Regions from separate parts of the Pandoraea norimbergensis genome, predicted to be linked through region 3. Evidence: predicted binding sites of a transcription regulator. Region 3 holds the regulator's gene; each other region holds the start of a gene.
What was found. The regulator sigma-54, encoded in region 3, starts transcription at its own class of promoters, with help from an activator protein. The targets are predictions, from matches to a motif close to TGGCANGNAANCTGCTTT.
Positions count from the first base shown of each region.

Region 1: the regulator sigma-54 is predicted to act here: its motif matches at 1,860-1,877, upstream of prpB (methylisocitrate lyase).
Region 2: the regulator sigma-54 is predicted to act here: its motif matches at 1,295-1,312, upstream of atzF (allophanate hydrolase).
Region 4: the regulator sigma-54 is predicted to act here: its motif matches at 1,984-2,001, upstream of exaC (acetaldehyde dehydrogenase ExaC).

Region 1 is NZ_CP013480.3:1,839,534-1,843,097, reverse strand. Features, by position in the region: gene prpC (bifunctional 2-methylcitrate synthase/citrate synthase) at 1-836, opposite strand, end outside; gene prpB (methylisocitrate lyase) at 862-1,752, opposite strand; gene prpR (propionate catabolism operon regulatory protein PrpR) at 2,146-3,564, shown strand, end outside.
Region 2 is NZ_CP013480.3:2,954,809-2,958,372, forward strand. Features, by position in the region: gene arsH (arsenical resistance protein ArsH) at 1-84, shown strand, start outside; gene AT302_RS12815 (hypothetical protein) at 166-1,002, opposite strand; gene atzF (allophanate hydrolase) at 1,349-3,172, shown strand; gene uca (urea carboxylase) at 3,187-3,564, shown strand, end outside.
Region 3 is NZ_CP013480.3:654,807-658,370, forward strand. Features, by position in the region: gene ptsN (PTS IIA-like nitrogen regulatory protein PtsN) at 1-358, opposite strand, end outside; gene hpf (ribosome hibernation-promoting factor, HPF/YfiA family) at 595-948, opposite strand; gene AT302_RS02985 (RNA polymerase factor sigma-54) at 1,089-2,579, opposite strand; gene lptB (LPS export ABC transporter ATP-binding protein) at 2,674-3,426, opposite strand; gene lptA (lipopolysaccharide transport periplasmic protein LptA) at 3,470-3,564, opposite strand, start outside.
Region 4 is NZ_CP013480.3:5,679,984-5,683,547, reverse strand. Features, by position in the region: gene yiaY (L-threonine dehydrogenase) at 1-189, opposite strand, end outside; gene exaC (acetaldehyde dehydrogenase ExaC) at 411-1,931, opposite strand; gene AT302_RS24855 (sigma-54-dependent Fis family transcriptional regulator) at 2,271-3,564, shown strand, end outside.

The sequences.
Region 1 (3,564 bases), 1.2 Mb from region 3:
TTGCGCGGATCGCTCACGGTGTAGACCGGATGACCGAAGCCGATGATCACTTCCTTGTTTTCCACGCGGGCGCGAATGTCGGCTTCTGCCTCATCCGGCGAGTCGTAGCGCTTCTGAATCTCGAACGCCACTTCGTTGGCGCCGCCGTGCTTCGGGCCACGCAGTGCGCCGATAGCACCGGTGATCGCCGAATGGATGTCCGACCCCGTGCCGGCAATCACGCGCGCCGTAAACGTCGACGCGTTGAACTCGTGCTCGGCGTAGAGAATCAGCGAGGTGTGCATCGCGCGAACCCACAGGTCGGACGGCTTCTCACCATGCAGCAGGTGCAGGAAGTGGCCGCCGATGCTGTCGTCGTCGGTTTCCACGTCGATGCGCACGCCGTTCTGGCTGAAGTGGAACCAGTACAGCAGCATCGAACCGAAGCTGGCCATCAGGCGGTCGGCGATGTCGCGTGCGCCTGGAATGTTGTGATCGTCTTTCTCCGGCAGCACCGTGCCGAGCACCGACACGCCAGTGCGCATCACGTCCATCGGGTGCGCCGCAGCGGGCACCGCTTCGAGCGCCGTCTTGACCGCCGCGGGCAGCCCGCGCAGCGACTTCAACTTGGCCTTGTAGCCTTTGAGCTCTGCCACCGTCGGCAGCTTGCCGTAGACCAGCAGGTAGGCGATTTCTTCGAATTCCGAGGTCTGGGCCAGATCCAGAATGTCGTAGCCACGGTAGTGCAGATCGTTACCCGAACGGCCCACCGTACACAGCGCGGTATTACCGGCAGTCACGCCCGACAGGGCCACGGACTTCTTGGGCTTGAAACCGGTTGCAGTCGTCTCGCTCATGCTTTCCTCCAGATCAGGGATTCGGTTATTTCTGTTGTGCGAACAGGGCGTCGAGCTTCTGTTCGTAAGCGTGGTAGCCGATGCTCTCGTAGAGCTCGGCGCGCGTTTGCATCGTGTCGAGTACGGCCTTTTGCGTGCCGTCGCGACGAATCGTGTGATACACGTTCTGCGCCGCCTTATTCATGGCGCGGAACGCCGACAACGGGTACAGCACCAGACCGACTTGCGCGCTCTTGAGTTCTTCGACGGTGAAGAGCGGCGTCGAGCCGAATTCGGTGATATTCGCCAGCACCGGCACCTTCACGGCATCGGAGAACTGGCGGTACATCGGCAGTTCGGTCATGGCTTCGGGGAAGATCATGTCGGCACCGGCTTCGACGCACGCGCAGGCGCGATCGATCGCGGCTTGCAAGCCTTCGACGGCCAGTGCATCGGTGCGCGCCATGATCACGAAGTTCTCATCCGTGCGGGCATCGACGGCGGCCTTGATACGGTCGACCATTTCCTGCTGGGTCACGATCGCTTTGCCGGGACGGTGGCCGCAACGCTTGGCGCCGACCTGATCTTCAATGTGCATCGCGCCCGCGCCGAACTTGATCAGCGATTGCACGGTGCGCGCGATGTTGAACGCCGACGGGCCGAAACCGGTGTCGACATCGACCAACAGCGGCAGATCGCACACGTCGGTGATGCGGCGCACGTCGGTGAGCACGTCGTCGAGCGTGGAGATTCCCAGATCGGGCAAGCCCAGTGAGCCGGCAGCGACACCGCCGCCTGACAGATAGATCGCCTTGAAGCCCGCGGCTTTCGCCAGCAAGGCGTGATTGGCGTTGATCGCGCCGACAACCTGCAACGGTTGCTCGGTCTTGACGGCCTCGCGGAAGGCGGCGCCGGCCGAACGAATGGTATGCGTCACTTGAGTCCCTCGGTCGTGTTGCGCCCGATCGCAGGCGCGGTGAGTGTGCGTTGATACGTGCGGTTTCCGCTTGAAGCGGTGGATATTTCTTAAGTAGCGGCTTGTAGATAGCAATGGGCGTGCCAGCGGGCAGCCCTCATCGCGGCGGCGATTCTCACGACGCCGCTAACACATTCATTTAGCAGCGGAAATTTGGCGCGCTTGTGACGTTTACGTCAAGTGCCGCGAGGCTCGGTCTCTCTTGGGAATGCTTTGTACGTCGCAATCGGTTTCATTTTGAAACATAAAATGGAACATTTGAGACACCGTGCTACGATAGCGCGATTCGTTTCGCGGCGATAGCGGGATGTTGCGTCCCCCTTCCCTCGTCGCCAAGCCACTCAGGATCTGCGCATGCCAGCCTCCCCGTCCGACCCGTCCCGTCTGCCGCTTGCGTTGTCGCGCTCTGGCATCGCACTGCCTGCCACCGCCGTGCGCAAGCCGGTGATCTGGGCGGTCGGCATCAGCAAGCTCGGTGAGTTGTATCGCGACATCGTTCCCGACTACGCGGCGCAGGCCGACGTGGAGATCATCGACAAGGGTTACGAGGCGGTCATCGAAGCGCTCGAGCGGCTGCCCGCAGGCAGTGTCGACGGTATCGTCGCAGCAGGCTCGAACGGCGCATTTCTGCGCGAGCGCGTCGCGTTGCCTGTGGTGCTTGTCAAAGTGACCGGCTTCGACGTCATGCATGCACTGGCACGCGCACGCCGCGCGCTGCCGTCGACGTCGCCCGCCTCACGCATCGCCCTTGTGTCCTATGCACGCCCGGCGCCGGAATTCGAGCGCTTCAAGCATGCCTTCGGTCTCGACATTTCGCAGCACGCCTATCTCGATGCGCACGATGCGGATGACCTTGTTCACCGTCTGCGCGATGAGGGCGCGGAAGTCATCGTCGGCCCCGGCCTCGTGACCGAACTGGCCGAACGCGCGGGCCTCACTGGTGTGTTTCTGTATTCGCAGGACTCCGTGCGCGCCGCCTTCGACACCGCGCTTGAAGTGGCTCGCTTCGGGCGCATCGAAGCGCAGCGCCGCGAGCGGCTCGACACCGTGCTGCGCCACCTTCGCGAAGGCGTCGCGGCGGTCGATCTGAATGGACGCATCGAAGCGATGAATGCCTCGATGGCGGGCATGCTGGGCGTAACGGTCGCCGACGTCGTCGGCCGGCCGCTGGACTCGATTGCGCCTGGGCTCGACATTTCGCGCACGCTGGAAAGCGCGAGTGCCGAGCTGGAGGCCATCGTCACGATGGCGGGCAAGACATGGGTGGTCAACCGCATTCCCCTGCTCGATCAGGGCACGCTCACGGGGGCACTCCTCACTTGTCAGGATTCACAGGCGTTCGCGCGGGTGGACCGTTCGCTGCGCTCGCGGCATCGGCCACGGCATCTGGTGGCACGCTACCGGCTCGATGATCTGATCGGCGACTCGGCGGCGATGACACACGTGCGTGCCCTCGCACGCCGCTACGCGCAAACCGATTCGACCGTGTTGGTGCATGGCGAGAGCGGCACCGGCAAGGAGTTGCTGGCGCAAGGCATTCATAACGCGAGCCGGCGGCGTGACTACCCGTTCGTCGCAATCAACTGCGCGGCATTTCCGGAAACGTTGCTGGAAAGCGAGTTGTTCGGTTACGAGGACGGCGCGTTCTCCGGCGCGCGGCGCGGCGGCAAGGCGGGGCTGTTCGAGACCGCCCATAACGGCACGATCTTTCTCGATGAAATTGGCGAGATGCCGATGCCGTTGCAGACGCGTTTGTTGCGCGTGTTGCAGGAG
Region 2 (3,564 bases), 2.3 Mb from region 3:
CGATACAGCGAGCGCAAGGAGGCCGCACCGGCCACAGCAACGGCACTCGCCACGGCAGCCATGAGCCACGAGCAGGATAAATAAGCGCTGCACCATCAAAGAGAAAGCCAACGTGGCTGCCCACGTTGGCTTTCGTACTTCATCCGGTCGTCATCGCCGCCGCCACTATTTCCCGCAGACCTTCATATCAGCGGGCTTGCCTTGGCTCATGCAGCTTTTGGTCTCCGTTCCGCCTTTGTAGCTGACCGAGAGACCGTCGGGCGTGCCGTTGGCATCGGCATGATCGACGGCAATCAATGTCGTGCCGATGTAGAACGCCTTTTCAAGGCGCGGACCGCGCGCCGTCTTCACGGGCCGCTTCAGGAAGACTCTCGAACCGTCGCCCGTCACGAGAATGGTCGCGCTATTCATGAAGTCGCCCACCGGCGCTTCGGCACTACTGGCGACCGCCGTCGTCGGGATGGCGGTCCCGCCGCCGTCTTTCGAACCCTCGACCGATTTACGCAACTCCAGCCGATGCACCAGCTTGCCGTCTGCGATCTCTGCGACGATGCGCCCGGTCTGCTGAGAACTCCCGCGATAACTCGGCCCCCACGACTCGCGTACCGCTTCGTAGACCAACTCGACCTGCCCGTCCAGCTTGCCAGCTTTGCAGTTCGCCGATACCGGACGAACAACCACGTTGGTGTAGCGATGACCGTAACCCGTCGGGCCGTCGCCTGCCGAATAATCTGAGGTCCCCGTCAGCGACGTCAGTTGGGCCGCAGGTACCTGACAAGGCCAATCGCCTGACTTGGCGGTGTCGACGTAGAAGAACACGTTCTGCGCATCCGCATAAAGTTGGTACTGGGCGTCGGCTTCCCGCAACAACCGCGTTTGCGCCGCGTCCTTCACCGTTGGCAATTGCAACGGCTCGGCCTGCGCGCCAACGCTTGCCAACAGCAAGCCGGCAGCGAAAGCACTCAACACCTGTCTTGCCACATCGCGTTGTTGTACTGGCATCTCACACTCCCTGTGAATTGACATACACGACCTACGAGTTGCGGCCCTGCGTCCGGTTTGGTTTTCCGCCGTCTCCGCGCGATTCACCGAACCTGAGCACACATTACGGAACCGCAGTCACTCACGCAATACTCGCTTTCAAGGTAGTCGGTCTGGCTTTGGTGCAATACGGCTCGTTCGAGGTGCGCGCGCGTGCCCATGGTGCCCACGCGCACCAACACGAACAGAAACCGCCCGGCGACAGCGCACCAACTTCGCCCGCAAAACCGCCAAAGCCTTTACCGGCAAGCCTTGGCACGCTTCTTGTTAATACAAATGCAAACTTGTACACAAGAAGGAGTACCAAATGCGTGGATGGACCATCGGCGAGTGGCTTGAGGCGTATCACGGCGGGGCAACCCCGGAAGCGCTGCTCAATACGTTGCGTCAGACGCTGCTCTCACCAGACCCCGCATGGATCTCCGTGGTGTCGGAAAAAGCACTCGCCGCGCAACTCTCCCGCCTTGCCGACCGGTTAGCCGCTGCGGGTGGAGACCACGACAAGCTGCCGCTCTACGGCGTGCCGTTTGCCGCCAAGGACAACATCGACGCGCTCGGCTTCGACACGACGGCCGGCTGTCCGGCCTTTGCCTACACCCCGGATCGCGACGCGACGGTCATCGCGCGACTGGTCGACGCGGGCGCCATCGTCATCGGCAAGACCAACCTCGATCAGTTCGCCACCGGTCTCGTCGGCGTGCGCTCGCCGTATGGCATTCCGTCCAACGCGTTCGATGCCGACTACATCAGCGGCGGCTCAAGTTCAGGGTCCGCATCGGTAGTCGCGCGGGGTCTGGTCCCGTTCTCCCTCGGCACCGACACGGCAGGCTCTGGCCGCGTGCCGGCAGGGTTGAACAATATCGTCGGCCTCAAGCCCACGCGCGGTGCACTTAGCAACACGGGGGTAGTGCCCGCCTGCCGTACGCTCGACTGCGTGTCTGTTTTTGCGACGACGGTTGGCGATGCCACGCGGGTGTATGACGTCGCCGCTGCGCTCGATGTCACCGATGGCCTGTCACGTGAAGCGCCATCGGCGGCCTTGGGGTGGCGCGTGCCCGACGCGCCGCGGTTTGCCATTCCACAGCAGCCCGAATTCTTTGGCGACGCGTTGGCAGAACAAGCCTTCCGCGACGCCGTTGCCGCCATGCAGGCGCACGGCGCCACCTGTGTGCCGATCGACTTCTCGCTGTTCGACGAGGTCGCGGCATTGCTTTACGACGGCGCTTGGATCGCCGAACGATATGCCGCTGTGCGGGACTTCGCACAGTCGAACGAGGCCGACATTCATCCGGTGGTGCGCGACATCATCTTCAAGGCGACGCAGTTTTCCGCCGCCGATGCGTTCGACGGCGTCTATCGTCTTGCCGAACTCAAGCGGCGCGCCGACGCCCTCCTCGCGCAGTTCGACGCCCTGCTCGTGCCCACGGCCCCCACGCATTACCGAATCGCCGAGCTGCTTGACGACCCCGTTCGCCTGAACAGCAATCAGGGCAAGTACACCAACTTCGTCAATCTGCTCGATTGGAGCGCCATCTCGGTGCCCGCGAGCCTGCGAAGCGACGGCCTGCCATTCGGTATCACGCTGATCGCCGATGCCTGGCGCGAACGTGCGCTCGCCGCCTACGCCGCCAAGTGGCACCACCGCACCGAGTTGCCGCGCGGCGCGACCGGTCTGCCGCTGCCGAAGGACGCCTCGCTCCCCGCACGTGCCGAGGGTGCGGCAACCATTCGCGTGGCCGTCGTCGGCGCGCATCTGCGCGGCATGCCACTCAACCACGAGCTGACCTCGCGCAACGCTCGCTTCGTCGAAGCCACCACGACCAGCGCTAACTACCGGCTTTACGCGCTTGCCAACACGTCGCCGCCCAAGCCCGGGCTCGCCCGCGCGGACAGCGGCGCCCCGATTCGCGTCGAGTTGTGGGATGTCCCCGCCGACGCGTTCGGCACGTTTGTCGCAGGCATTCCGGCACCGCTGGGTATCGGCACGCTGGAACTCCTCGACGGGCGACGCGTGAAGGGATTCATCTGCGAGCCGTTTGCGCTCCGCGAAGCGAAAGACATCACCGAATTCGGCGGCTGGGCCGACTACCTGCAAGCGATGCGCAACATCGCCGCCGCGACCGCGCACTGACCCCGGAGCCCGCCATGTTTCATACCGTTCTGATCGCCAACCGTGGCGAGATCGCGTGTCGCATCGCCCGAACGCTGGCGCGCATGGGCATTCGCAGCGTGGCCGTCTATTCCGATGCCGACCGCAACAGCCTTCATGTCGGTGCTGCCGACATCGCCATACCACTCGGTGGTAACACGGCAGCTGAGAGCTATCTGCGCACCGACCTGATCCTTGCCGCCGCAAAGGCGAGCGGCGCGCAGGCCATCATCCCCGGTTACGGATTTCTCTCGGAGAACGCCGAATTTGCCGCCGAGTGCGAAGCACAAGGCATCGCATTCGTCGGGCCGACGCCCACACAGATGTCCCAGTTCGGTCTGAAGCACGCCGCCCGAGCGTTGGCAGAACAAGCT
Region 3 (3,564 bases):
TTTCGGACAGGATTTCGAGATGTTGCTGGGTGGCTTGTTCGGGCACCAGAAGGAAAAACAGCAGGGACACCGGCTGGCCGTCAGGCGCTTCGAAGGGGATCGGCGCTTCCAGGCGCACGAATGCTGCCATCGGATGCTTCAGGCCCTTGATACGGCCATGCGGAATCGCCACGCCTTCACCGAGCCCGGTCGAGCCAAGTCGCTCGCGCGCGAAGAGATTGTCGGTGATGACAGCGCGGGTGAGCCCGGCATTGCTCTCGAATAGGAGCCCGGCTTGCTCGAAGACGCGCTTCTTGCTGGTGACGGAGAGTCCAAGCAGGATGTTGGACGCAGGTAAGAGTTTGACTAAACGGTTCATCTTGTAATGCGGGCGAACGCGTAGTCGCCCTCCAACCCCCGATTGACCTCGCATTATAGACCACCTGCCGCCGACCCCTGCGCCATTCCCCAGAAATGCGCCGGACCATATAAAAGGGGCCGTTCAACGGCCCCGCGGTGGGTGATGCCAGACTATGACAGACGCAATTGCAGGCGCGAGGTTCCGCGCGGGCTTTCGCCGGTGTCAGTCGACGCGACTACCACGCCAGAAAGCACTCATTGCAGCGGTTCCTGCTCGGGCGGCTGCTGATGCTTGATGGCCTCGCGACCGTGGTCCTGAACCTTGTCCTTGAACTGGATTACCTTGCGGTCGAGCATATCGATCAGCTTGTCGATGGCGGCGTACATATCTTCGTCACACTTCTCGACGAAAATCTCCTTACCCTTGAGAAACACCGTAATGCTGGCTACTTGGCGTCCGGTTTTCTCCTTGGTCTTGTCGACAGAGAGGATCACCTCGGCGCCCATCACTTGATCGAAATGGCGCAACACGCGATCAAGCTTGTTAATCACAAATTCGCGCAGCGAAGGCGTGAGTTCGAGATGGTGTCCACTGATCTTCAGATTCATAGCTGCTCTCCTTGCTGAAATGCCGAAGTGCAGGCCACGTCACAAATGACGGGCTAGCGGGAGTGCGAGCCATTCATGTGACGCAATGTCGCACTGCGGCGTTATGCCCCAGCAGGCCAACACGGCTCACCAGGACTGTCCTACAAAGATTTGCGCAAGTTGACTGCGGGAATTCGCATGGCTTCGCGGTATTTCGCGACAGTGCGTCGCGCCACCACAAAACCTTGCTCTGCCAGCAGTTCCGCGATACGGCTGTCGGAAAGGGGGCTCTGCGGGTCTTCGGCTCCTATCAGTTGCTTGATGAGGGCACGGATGGCCGTGGATGACGCGGCCCCTCCGGCTTCCGTCGCGACGTGAGAACCAAAGAAGTACTTGAGCTCGAAAGTTCCAAATGGAGTGAGCATGTACTTACTGGTTGTCACCCGCGAAATCGTGGATTCGTGTAAACCCAGCGTATCAGCAATCTCGCGCAAAACCAAGGGGCGCATGCCGATTTCGCCGTGGGAGAAGAAGTTCTTTTGACGCTCGACAATCGCCTGCGCGACCCGCAGGATCGTGTCGAAACGCTGCTGAATGTTCTTGATCAGCCAGCGCGCTTCCTGCAATTGCTGTTGGAGGTTCCCGGTGCCCGGATCGTTGCGATTATTTCGCAGAATTCGCGCATACATCTCATTGATGCGCAGACGCGGCATCACCTCGGGATTGAGCTCCGCCGTCCAGCCGCTGCCCTGCCGGCGCACGAGGACGTCGGGAATGACGTAGTCGGCCTGCGGCGTGCCGTAGGCGGCCCCCGGAAACGGGTCGAGCGAGCGAATGAGCTGATGCGCGGCGCGCAGGCTGTCTTCGCCGACACCGAGTACACGGCGCAGTCGCGTGTAGTCACGTGCGGCAAGCAGTTCCAGGTGATCGGAGACGATGCGCAGCGAAATCGTGCGCACCGGGCTCGCAGGCAGCCGCTGCAATTGCAGCCGCAGGCATTCGGACGGGGTGCGCGCGCCGACGCCGGCCGGGTCGAAGCTTTGCAGCAGCGCCAGCGCGGCATTGATCTCTTCGGCTTCCAGCGACAACTCTTCGGCCACTTCCGCCTGAATTTCATCGAGCGTGGTGCCCAAATAACCGTCTTCGTCGAGCGACTCGATCAGAAACTCCACCAGCGCGCGATCGCGCGGCGCGGCCTTGGTCACGCGCAACTGGGCCAGCAGGTGTTCACGCAGATTCGGATGATCGACGTGCAGTTGCGGGCGCGAGTTGTTGTCGTCGTCGTCGGTGGCATTGCCCGTGCGGGCGAAGTCGTTCAGGCTCCAGTCGCTGCCGCTGTCCTGGCCGTTATCGTCGAAGCGCGCTTCGCCATCGAGCTCGCGTGCCTCGTCGTGACCGTTACCCTCTGACGGCGCGTCGTTCGTGCTGCTGACCGATGTCGTGCGTTCATTGCGAAGCGAGCCGTCGGTGCCGACGCGCACGGACCCGGCGAGCCAGTCGTCTTCGCGCTCGAGCATCGGGTTCTGGGTGAGGGCATGCTCGACTTCCTGCTGAAGTTCGAGCGTCGACAGTTGCAGCAACCGGATCGATTGTTGCAACTGGGGGGTGAGGGTCAGGTGCTGCGAGGTGCGGAGTTGGAGGGTCGGTTTCATAACGTTTCTCGCCTTCATTGTAGAGGCTTTGTCACGTCAGCGAAACCGGCCTGCCTCGCTATCGGAGGCAGGGTTTACATGCGAAAAATTAGCTTTACATCCGGAAATTTTCGCCCAGATAAACGCGCCGGACGCTTTCGTCGGCAACGATCTGGTCAGGCGTGCCGGCGGCGAGCACCGAGCCTTCGCTGATGATGTACGCGTGGTCGCAGATACCGAGCGTTTCGCGCACGTTGTGGTCGGTAATCAGGACACCGATACCTCGGTCTTTCAGGAAGCGCACGATGCGTTGAATTTCCAGCACGGCGATCGGATCCACCCCGGCGAACGGCTCGTCGAGCAGGATGAAGCGCGGCTGGGTGGCCAGCGCGCGGGCAATTTCCACACGGCGACGCTCGCCGCCCGAGAGCGACATGGCCGGGTTTTCGCGCAGGTGCGCCACTTGCAGCTCGTCGAGCAACGACTCGATGCGGCGCTCGATTTCATCGCGCTTGAGCGGTTTGCCCTGCGCATCGACCTGCAATTCGAGCACGGCGCGAATATTGTCTTCGACCGTGAGCTTGCGGAACACCGACGCTTCCTGCGGCAGATACGAGACACCCATGCGCGCGCGCTCGTGAATCGGCAGTTCGCTGATCAGGTTGCCATCCAACTGAATCTCACCGTCGTCGGCAGGCACCAGCCCCACGATCATGTAGAACGACGTGGTCTTGCCGGCGCCGTTGGGCCCGAGCAGCCCCACGACTTCGCCGCTTTTCACGTCGAGCGAGACGTCCTTGACGACGGTACGGGCACCGTATTGCTTCTTGAGCGAGCGCACGACGAGCGCGCTGGGCTTGCCGACCATGCCGGCGCCCTGGTTGATGCTGGAAGCGTTGCTTTGGTCGGGATTACTCACGCGGATTCTCTAGGCGTTTGGAAGGCGCCAGCGCCGGCAGGTCGCCCTTGGGCGCTGCGGCGGCAGGCTTGCTCGCGCCGCCGGGCT
Region 4 (3,564 bases), 1.1 Mb from region 3:
GACCACTGCCTGAATGTCCTGTTGCGTGAGCAGCTTCGCCACTTTCTCGGCAACACCGGCCTTGGCGAGACCGGCATCGGTCACAATCAACGCACGGCGGAAATGGTATTGCGGCAAGGCGGCAATCGCTTCGTCGAGACTGCCGATGCCCATCATGTTGACGGCGGGAATGAAGAAGGTCGTGCTCATGGTGATGCTCCTTATATCTGTTCTGTGAGGGGGCGCACCACGACCACGCGGCCGGCAAGTTCAACACTGCCGGTCGCGTCGTCGCAGGGGGTATGCGGGATCTTCTCGCAGGCATTAAAGACAGCTTCCGCCTATCGGCGGGCCGCGTCTTTGATCTGCGGCAAACAGGGACGCAAATACAGAAAGCGTCGAAGGACTCTACAAATCGGGCTTAAAAATGGTTAGAAGAAGCCCAGCGGATGGATGTCGTAGCTCACCAGCAGATTCTTGGTTTGCTGGTAGTGATCGAGCATCATCTTGTGGGTCTCGCGTCCGATGCCCGACTTCTTATAGCCACCAAACGCGGCGTGCGCGGGATACAGGTGGTAGCAATTCGTCCACACGCGCCCAGCCTGAATCGCGCGGCCCATGCGATAGGCGCGGTTGATGTCTCGCGTCCACACGCCCGCGCCCAGACCGAACTCGGTGTCGTTGGCAATCGCAAGCGCTTCGGCTTCGTCCTTGAACGTGGTGATGCCGACCACGGGGCCGAAGATTTCCTCTTGAAACACGCGCATGCGGTTCTCGCCCTTGAGCAGCGTCGGCTGAATGTAGAAGCCTGATGCCAGCGGCCCGTCGAGCATCTCGATACCGCCGCCCGTCAGCACCTGAGCGCCCTCCTTGCGGGCGAGATCCAGATACGTCAGGATTTTGTCGAACTGCTGCTCCGACGCCTGCGCGCCGACCGCCGTATCGGTATCGAGCGGATCGCCGCGCTTGATGCGGGCGACCTTGGCCATCACCACTTCCATGAACGGCTCATAGATCGATTCCTGCACCAGCGCGCGCGACGGGCAGGTGCAGACCTCACCCTGATTCAGAAAGCCCAGCACGAGCCCTTCAGCGGCCTTCTCGATGAACTCCGGCTCGCCACGCATGATGTCGTCGAAGAAGATGTTTGGCGACTTGCCGCCTAGCTCGACCGTGCTCGGAATCAGGTTGGCGGCCGCGCGCGACAGAATGTGTCCGCCGACCGGCGTCGACCCGGTAAAGGCGATCTTGGCAATGCGACGGCTCGACGCCAGTGCTTCACCCGCTTCGCGCCCGAAACCCTGCACGATGTTGAGCACGCCCGGCGGCAGCAGGTCGCCGATCAGCTCGGCGAACAGCGTGATCGTCAGCGGCGTCTGCTCGGCAGGTTTGAGCACCACGCAATTGCCCGCGGCGAGGGCAGGCGCAAGCTTCCACGCGGCCATCAGCAGCGGAAAATTCCACGGAATGATCTGACCGACGACGCCCAGCGGTTCATGAAAGTGATATGCGGCGGTGTGCTCGTCGATCTCGGCGCTCGTGCCTTCCTGCGCGCGAATGCAACCGGCGAAATACCGGAAATGATCGACGGCCAGCGGCATGTCGGCGGCGAGCGTCTCGCGCACGGGTTTGCCGTTGTCCCACGTCTCGGCGACGGCGAATTTCTCAAGATTGGCTTCGAGCCGGTCGGCAATTTGCAGCAGAATGCGCGAGCGCGCCTGAACCGACGTTTTGCCCCATTTCGCCGCGGCGGCGTGGGCCGCGTCGAGCGCCAGTTCGATGTCGGCGCCACCGGAGCGCGGAAACTCACCGATGACTCCCCCGGTCACCGGCGACGTGTTGGTGAAGTAGCGTCCTTCGACGGGCGGGACGAACTTGCCGCCGATGTAGTTTTCGTAACGCGGCTGCAAGGTCAGCAGGGCACCGGGGGTGCCGGGCGGGGCATAACGCATGTTGTGTCTCCGGATATTGTCGTGTCGGTGGCGTCGAGGCCACGCACGTCGGTAAGCAAGTCGCGGGCCAGCCCGGCAGATCGTTGCCTGACGGGCACCACGCGAGCGAGCCGCGCTCGCCGATGCGCCGAAACCGAGACACGTGTGTCACCCCCTGTCTCGCAGGCGGGACACCGGGCGCGAGACCGCCGCGACACTAATGGCTAATGGCATCACGCTGCCGATAGGCGGGGTCGCGAACCGGCCACGGGCATGGCTGACATACCTCATTGCAATCACCTGCGGCTTGCGACATGCTTCGGGGACGACTCAAGGTCATCCGGCACGGGGAGACAACCAATGCCAGCGAATACAGAATCAGCACACGCGCGCCGTGTGCTGAATGTTGTACAAGGTCACCTGCCTGCCGTCGCGGCAGCGACCGACCCGAGTATCGCCAGCTCCTGGCGCCGCTGTCTCGACACGCACGATCTCGACCCGGGTGCGCGCATGGCGCCGCATGTCATCGGATCGTCACAACTGACCGAGCGGCGCAACGCGATGGAGCAACTGCGCCACGTATCGGCGCACGTGCTGGATCGTCTGCAACGCCAGTTGATGAATCCGCGACAGGCGGTGCTACTGACCGACCCGGAAGGTGTGATCGTCGACTGTCAGTTGCACGACGGCACGCGCGACGACTTCCTGCGTGCCGGCCTGCGTCCCGGCGCGGACTGGAGTGAATCCTGCGAGGGCACCAACGGGATCGGCACATGCGTGGTCGAACGGGCGCCGGTGATCATCTGCCAGCAGGACCACTTTCGCGCGCTGCATACGCCGCTCACCTGCACGGCCAGTCCGGTCTTTGCGCCGCACGGCGAATTGCTCGCCGTGATCGACGTGTCGTCGACCAGTGCCGACGTCACAAGGCAAAGCCAGTTCCACACACTCGCGCTCGTCAATCTCAGTGCGAAGGTGGTCGAGAGCGAATACTTCTTTCTGCACTATCGCGACGAATGGCTGCTGCAATTGCAGGAGCAAGCCGACCATCTGGGCGGTTTCGCGCAGGCGTTGCTGGCTTTTGACGACAGCGGCCGCGTGCTCGCCGCGAATCAGAGCGCCTTGAATCGTCTGGGTGCCACGCGCGACGACATCATCGGCACGCGGGTTGACCAGTGGTTTGCCCAATCGCTCGATGCGCTGATGGCGCGTGCGCACCCGCAACCGCAGACTTGCTGGCCGGTTCGCACGCATGCGGGTGAAGCATTGCTGGCGATGTTGCGCGCCCCCGAACGGGCCGCGAGGCCAACGCCACGCATTCCGGCGCAACCTGCACCGCGTCAGGACACAAACGTCGCGCCCTTCACCGACGCGCATCTGGTACGCGAATTCTCGCGTGCCTGTCGTGTTTTCGCGCACGACGTACCGGTGCTGATTCGCGGCGAAACCGGCAGCGGGAAAGAAGTCTTCGCCCGCGCCGTGCATGCGGCCAGTGCGCGCGCGAACGGCCCGTTTGTCGCGCTGAACTGTGCGGCCATTCCCGAAGCGCTGATCGAGAGTGAATTGTTCGGCTACGTGGGCGGCAGCTTCACGGGAGCGCGCAAAGAGGGCATGAGCGGCAAGCTCTGGCAAGCCAACGGCGGCACGCTGTTCC